Regions from separate parts of the Microbacterium sp. NPDC007973 genome, predicted to be linked through region 1. Evidence: predicted binding sites of a transcription regulator. Region 1 holds the regulator's gene; the other holds the start of a gene.
What was found. Region 1 encodes HspR, which represses chaperone genes until heat shock. Its sites were predicted from a motif close to AAGTTGAGTCNNNNNGACTCAACTT; they were not measured.
Positions count from the first base shown of each region.

Region 2: the regulator HspR is predicted to act here: its motif matches at 1,458-1,482, upstream of ACFZA2_RS14490 (Hsp20/alpha crystallin family protein).

Region 1 is NZ_JBIBJJ010000002.1:202,945-206,341, reverse strand. Features, by position in the region: gene ACFZA2_RS06050 (nucleotide exchange factor GrpE) at 1-165, shown strand, start outside; gene ACFZA2_RS06045 (DnaJ C-terminal domain-containing protein) at 177-1,160, shown strand; gene ACFZA2_RS06040 (heat shock protein transcriptional repressor HspR) at 1,252-1,695, shown strand; gene ACFZA2_RS06035 (hypothetical protein) at 1,919-2,512, opposite strand; gene ACFZA2_RS06030 (ABC transporter ATP-binding protein) at 2,673-3,397, shown strand, end outside.
Region 2 is NZ_JBIBJJ010000004.1:364,890-368,286, forward strand. Features, by position in the region: gene ACFZA2_RS14480 (DUF2231 domain-containing protein) at 1-403, opposite strand, end outside; gene ACFZA2_RS14485 (manganese catalase family protein) at 409-1,290, opposite strand; gene ACFZA2_RS14490 (Hsp20/alpha crystallin family protein) at 1,531-1,986, shown strand; gene ACFZA2_RS14495 (iron-containing redox enzyme family protein) at 2,093-3,163, shown strand; gene ACFZA2_RS14500 (CDGSH iron-sulfur domain-containing protein) at 3,160-3,360, shown strand; gene ACFZA2_RS14505 (glycosyltransferase family 2 protein) at 3,374-3,397, shown strand, end outside.

The sequences.
Region 1 (3,397 bases):
GGCGCCGTCGGCGACGTGTTCGACCCCCAGCAGCACGAGGCGATCTTCCAGGCGCCGACCCCCGGTGTGACCGAGACGACGATCCTCGAGGTCGTCGAGGTCGGCTACCGCCTCGGTTCGGTCGAGCTGCGACCGGCCAAGGTAGTCGTCGCCGTGCCGGCCTAAGAGGAGGACGCATGGCGAGTCAGGACTGGTTCGACAAGGACTTCTACAAGGTCCTCGGTGTCGACAAGAGCGTCAGCGCTGCCGATCTGAAGAAGACGTATCGCAAGCTCGCGCGCCAGTACCACCCCGACTCGAACCCGGGTGACGCGAAAGCCGAGGCGAAGTTCAAGGAGATCAGCGAGGCCTATTCGGTGCTCAACGACCCCGAGCAGCGCGAGGAGTACGACCAGATCCGGGCCATGGGCTCGGGGGCGCGCTTCTCCGCTCCGGGGGCGAGCGGCGGCGGCGGTTTCGACGACGTCTTCAGTCGGTTCGGTCAGGGTCGCGGTCAGCCCCAGGGCGGCTTCGACGACTTCTTCTCGATGTTCGACCAGCAGGGCGGCGGGGGCTTCGGCTCCGGACGCTTCGGTCAGACGACGGGAGGGTTCCGCGGTTTCGGCGGCCCCCAGCGCGGGTCCGATGTGACGGCGCGGACGACGATCGACTTCGTCACCGCGGCGAAGGGAGAGACCATCACCCTGCAGGGCGAGGACAACGTCCCGTTCAAGGTGAAGATCCCGGCCGGCGTCTCGGACGGGCAGAAGATCCGACTCCGCGGTCGCGGACGCAAGTCCCCCGACGGCGGCGAGAGCGGAGACATCGTCGTGACGGTGGCGGTGCGCCCGCACCCCGTGTTCACGCGCGACGGCCTCAACCTGCGGGTGACGGTCCCCGTCACCTTCACCGAGGCGGCTCTCGGCGCCACGATCGAGGTGCCCACGCTGGGCGGCGAGACCGTTCGCCTGCGCGTGGCCCCGGGAACCCCCTCGGGTCGCGTGCTGCGCGTCAAAGGCCGCGGGATCGCGACCGCCAAGGGCACCGGCGACCTGCTCGCCGAGGTCCAGGTGGCCGTGCCCGCACACCTCGACGATGCGGCCCGCGAAGCCCTCGAGCGCTACCAGGCGCTCGAACCGAAAGAGAACCCCCGCGCCGACCTGATGGCCAAAGCGCGGTAGACACACGCGCGTCGCCATGGTTCTCGGCATCCGATGAGTCAGGATGCCGAGAACCCGGTGCCGCACCCGCCACGACGGAAGAAGGTGAGACGTGGCTGAGAGAGAGATCGACGAGGACGCCCCGATCTTCGCCATCGCCGCCGCGGCGGAGCTGTCGAACATGCACCCGCAGACGTTGCGACAGTACGACCGTCTCGGTCTCGTGGTGCCCGCGCGCACCCAGGGCGGATCGCGGCGGTACTCCAGCCGTCACGTGCAGCAGCTGCGCGAGGTCGCGCGGCTCTCCGGTGAGGGCATGAGCCTCCCCGCCATCGCGCGCCTGCTCGCTCTTGAGGAGCGCGTGCACGAGTTGGCACGTCGTGTGAACGACCTCGAGCGACAGCTCTCGGCCGAGCGGCAGTCGCGCCCCGGTGCGCGCGTCTTCGCGGCGGGCGCGACCGGCTCGGTCGTGACGTTGCGCCACGGCGCGCGCGTCCGCCGGGCGACCGACGTCGTGCTCTGGCGCCCGTTGGGCCCGTTCGATCACGAAGACTGAGACCGAGTCGCTCGCCTGCGCCGCGGAGGTCCCTGAGCCTGTCGAAGGGACCGGACCTCGCGCATCGCCCGCGCCGCGGAGGTCGCTGAGCTCGTCGAAAGGACTGGACCTCGCGCATCGTCTGCGCGGCGGAGGTTCCTGAGCCTGTCGAAGGGACCGGAACGCCGCGCGTGCCCGGTGGCTACGGCGGACGTGCCGACCCCTCCCGTGGGTCGCTGCCCGATCAGGCCGGATCGATGCGCAGCACGGTCGGCGACTCCCCGACCTGCAGGTCGTCGACCACGCGCAGCGTGCGTGCGACGTCATCCACCGCGCCGATGATGGTGCCGAAGCGCTGGCGGTCGGCGCAGACCGCGGTGACGGTGACGAAGTGCGAGCCGGTGTCCCACGTGTACGTCGCGAACGGCGGGGTCTTCGGGTCGGCGGGCAGGGGCATCGCGAGCTTCTCGCCGACGCCGAGGTGAGGGTTCCGGAACGACTCGGTGTCGTCGTACTCCATGGGCATCATGGCGCGAGCGGTGCGCAGCTGCGGCGTCGCCTCCTGCAGTTGCGCCATCACCACCAGCAGCTCCGGGTCGCTCTTCCACACCCACACCAGCACGCGCCCGGCGGCGCGGCGCATCAGCAGCGGGGCCGCCTGGCTGAGGATCCAGGCGAAGGCGCCGCCGCCCGGACGCGGTGTCGCTCCCGTCGCCTGGTTCGCCTGGCTCAGCAGCATGCCGATCGCCGCCTTGCGGTGGCGGCGGCCACGGAATCCGAGGGAGCCGGTCACCGGCACCCAGAGGTCGGCGGGGGCGTCGGCCTGCAGTCGGGACATGCCCCACAGCCTACGAGCCGCCTCCTGGGAGAGGGATGCCGAGTGCCGGCGTTCGCGAGCAGAGAACGCTCCCACGCGGGAAAGCCTCGCCGATGTCGGAGGTCGGTGCCAGGCTGGAACCGCGGTCATCGCGATCGCACTCGAACACCCGGAGGGTCCCGTGCTCGGCAAACTCCTCATGCGTTATCTGTCGCGGTATCGATGGCTGCTCGTCGCCATCCTCGTCTTCCAAGCTGCGTCCGCCCTGGCGACGCTCTACCTGCCGCGCCTCAACGCCGACATCATCAACCTCGGTGTCGCGCAGGGCGACACGGGGTTCATCTGGTCGCGCGGCGCCCTCATGCTCGTCATCTCCCTCGGCCAGATCGTGGCATCCGTCATCGCCACGTACTTCGCGGCGCGTGCCGCCATGGCCGCCGGCCGCGACATCCGGCGCGACGTCTTCGAGCGCGTGAGCGGATTCTCGGAGCGCGAGCTGTCGCAGTTCGGCGCGGGCTCTCTGATCACCCGCAACACCAATGACGTCCAGCAGGTGCAGATGCTGGCGATGATGGGCGCCACCATGCTCGTCAGCGCCCCGCTCCTCGCGGTCGGCGGGGTCATCATGGCCCTCCAGCAGGACGTCGGGCTCAGCTGGCTGATCGCCGTCGCGGTGCCCGTGCTGCTCATCGCGGCGGGGCTCATCATCGCTCGCATGGTGCCCCTGTTCCGCAGCTATCAGTCCAAGCTCGACGGCGTGAACCGGGTCATGCGCGAGCAGCTGACGGGGGTGCGCGTGGTCCGCGCTTTCGTGCGCGAGCGCATCGAAGAAGAGCGCTTCCGCCGCGCGAACACCGACATCCTCGTGGTGGGCCGCAAGGTCGGCTCCCTCTTCGTGCTGCTGTT
Region 2 (3,397 bases), on a different contig from region 1:
CGAGCAGCCGAAGGACGAGGCCGGCCGAGAACAGCCCCATCGCGGTGACGTTGAGAGCGAGATGCGCCAGGGCGGTCCGACGAGCAGGCGTCCCGGGCGGGATGCGCGAGAGATCGAACAGACCGAGCACCGACGCGCCCACCGCTCCGCCGAGACCGATCGCGATGAGCCAGCGCGACCCGGTCGCGAACGCCCGCGGGTCGTCGGCGGCGAGACCGAGCAGGTCGAACACGAGGCTCGACGACCAGGCCCCGATGGGCACGGTCACCGCGACCGGGTGGAACGGGTGCCCGTACGGTCCCGCCACGATCGAGCGCGGCACCTTGGCCGCGCGCATGGCGGGGAAACTCGCTCCGCTCCGCGGCGCCGAGACCGTCGAGGGCCCCGGCGCCACGGCATCCATTCCGCTCATTCCTTGTGCAGCGCATCCTGCGCGCGCCCGGCGAGCTTCTCGACGGTGTTGGGCAGCTCGGTCGTGCCGTAGAACCGCACGTCGGGCTTGGTGGGCGGGGGCATCGGCACGCCCGCGGGGGGCTCGGGGAGGTAGGTGAATTCGCCCTTGCCGTCGGGGGTCGGCCCCGACGCCCACGTGCCGTCGCCGGCCTGGGTCCCGTTGCTGAAGTTGATGTATTGGTACGACACGTCGCGATCCTCCTTGTCGAGGGGGAAGTTGCTCGGCACGGGGAGCTGCTCGTAGCCCTCGGCCTGCAGCTCGGCGGCCGCGGCGGCCCACTGATTCTGATGCATGGTGTCGCGGGCGAGGAGGAACGCGAGCAGGTCCTTCACCCCGTGGTCATCGGTCTGGTGATAAAGCCGCGCGACCTGCACGCGCCCCTGCATCTCGGCGTTCGCGTTGGCAGTGAAGTCGGCGAGCAGATTCCCGCTCGCGGTGATGAAGCTGCCCTGCCACGGGTTGCCGTTCGAGTCGACCGGACGCGCGCCGGCTCCGGCGACGATTCCGTGCTGGATGTCGGTGCCGCCGACGACGGCCGCGACGGTGGGGTCGTTCTGCACGGCCTCCTCGGTGATCCCGAGCGGGGCCTTCTCGAGCAGCTGCGCGATCATGATCGCGAGCATCTCGACGTGGCCCATCTCCTCCGCCCCGATACCGAACACGAGGTCGCGGTACTTGCCGGGCATGTGCATGTTCCACGCCTGGAACTGGTACTGCATCGCGACCGAGATCTCGCCGTACTGGCCGCCGAGCACCTCCTGGAGCTTGCGGGCGTAGACGGCGTCGGGCTTGTCGGGGGTGGCGCTGTGCTGGAGTTCCTGTCGGTGGAAGTACATGTCTCTCCTTCGTCGGGGGGGATGCCGACCGGGGGGCGCGACATCGACGGCCACGAAACGCCCGCTCGCGGGGGTCCGGCACGGGGGTTGCGGGCGCGGTCGACGCGGGCCACAATCGCGCGCCCGACTTCTTGGCACTCTCGACCCGAGAGTGCTAATCTTCTGCCGAGTTGAGCGAACCTGACTCAACTTCTAGAGCCCCGGATGCCACGTCCGGACCGATCGAAAAGGAGAACGACCATGGCCACCTACGACCCCTTCCGCGACCTCGACCGCCTCGCGTCGACGCTCCTCGACGCCCGCCGCGGCGGTGGTCCGCGCCGGATGCCGATGGACCTGTACCGCGACGGCGATCACTACGTCCTCGCGGCCGACCTGCCCGGTGTCGACCCCGGGTCGGTCGACATCGACGTCGACGGCCAGCTGCTGACGATCCGCGCCGAGCGCACCCTCGGTTCGGGCGAGGGCGTGAAGTGGATCACCCGCGAACGCGAGACGGCATCCTTCGTCCGACAGCTCAACCTCGGGCAGGGCATCGACACCGAGCGCATCAGCGCCGCCTACCGCAACGGCGTGCTCTCGGTCACGATCCCCGTCAGCGAGAAGGCCAAGCCGCGCCGCATCGCGGTTTCGACCGACGACGGCGACGGCGTGATCGAAGCGCACGAGAGCACGCCGCAGCCCATCGAGCAGTGATCGGCGCCGGGCGAGGGAGCGGTCCCATCGGCGGGCTCCCTCGCCCGGGCGCCTCCGCTTGTCAAGGGTCTCGAACAACCCCCGCTCCCTGACGCACAGTGCCCGGGTGCCCCCCACCCTGTCCTCGCCCCTGCCCCCTGCGCCCGTCGACGACGTCGAGCCCCGGCTGGTGCCGTTCGACGCCCGCGGACCCGTGAGCGCTGCGATCCTGCGTCACCTCGTGGACGGTGTCGCGACCGGGCACACGGCCCTCGCCGACGCGGCGGTCTCCGCGACCGCCGACATCGAGCGCGACGACGATCTCCAGCTCGCGCTCTTCGCGCTGTACGCCTCGTCGTATGGATCGATCGCGGCGTTCCGTGCCGAGCTCGAGTGGGATCCCGCGCTCATCGCCACCCGCCGGGTCATCGAGACGGCCTTCGAGGCCTCGCTGCGCGAGAGCGTCGCCGTCCCGCAACCACCCGCGCCCACCGCGGATGCCGTGGCCCGCGACCTCTTCGCCCTGACCGGCGCCGAGGGCGGCCCCAGCCTCTCGCGTCACCTGGCACGCAAGGCCACGCTCGAGCAGGCGCACGAGTTCCTCGTGCACCGCACGGTCTACACGCTGCGCGAGGCCGACCCCCATTCCTGGGCCATCCCCCGTCTGACCGGCCGCCCCAAGGCCGCCCTCGTCGAGATCCAGTCCGACGAGTACGGCGCCGGTCGCCCCGACCGCGTTCACGCGACCCTGTTCGCACGGGCGGTCCGCGGCGCCGGACTCACCGACGCCTACGGCGCCTATATCGACGACGTTCCCGCCGTCACCCTCGCGTCGCACAACACGATGTCGATGTTCGGACTCAACCGCCGCTTACTCGGTGCGATCGTCGGTCACCTCGCCGCGTTCGAGATGACCTCCTCGATCCCCAACCGTCTCTACGCCGAGGGGCTGCGCCGGCTGGGCTTCGGCGACGACGTGTGCGAATACTTCGACGAGCACGTCGAGGCCGACGCCGTGCACGAGCAGATCGCCGGACGCGACCTCGCCGGCGCCTTGGCCGAGGACCGGCCCGACCTGCTCCCCGACATCCTGTTCGGCGCGGCAGCATGCCTCGAGGTCGACGACCGCGTCGGCCGACACATGCTGGACGCGTGGTCGCGGGGCGCGTCGTCGCTGCGCACGGAGGACGAACGATGACCGACGACCGCGTCACGATCACGGCCTACCCCGACGGTCCCCTCCTCGTCCGCGGTGACGCCCACCTCCTGACCAGCGAGGGGGCGGAGGTGCCCCGTACCCGCCGCACCGTCGCCCTGTGCCGCTGCGGACTGTCGACCATCAAGCCACTCTGCGACGGAACCCACAAGGCGTCGGGTTTCCGCACCGAGGATTGAGGCGCTCGCCCCGATGCGTCTCGACGCCGACTACGTG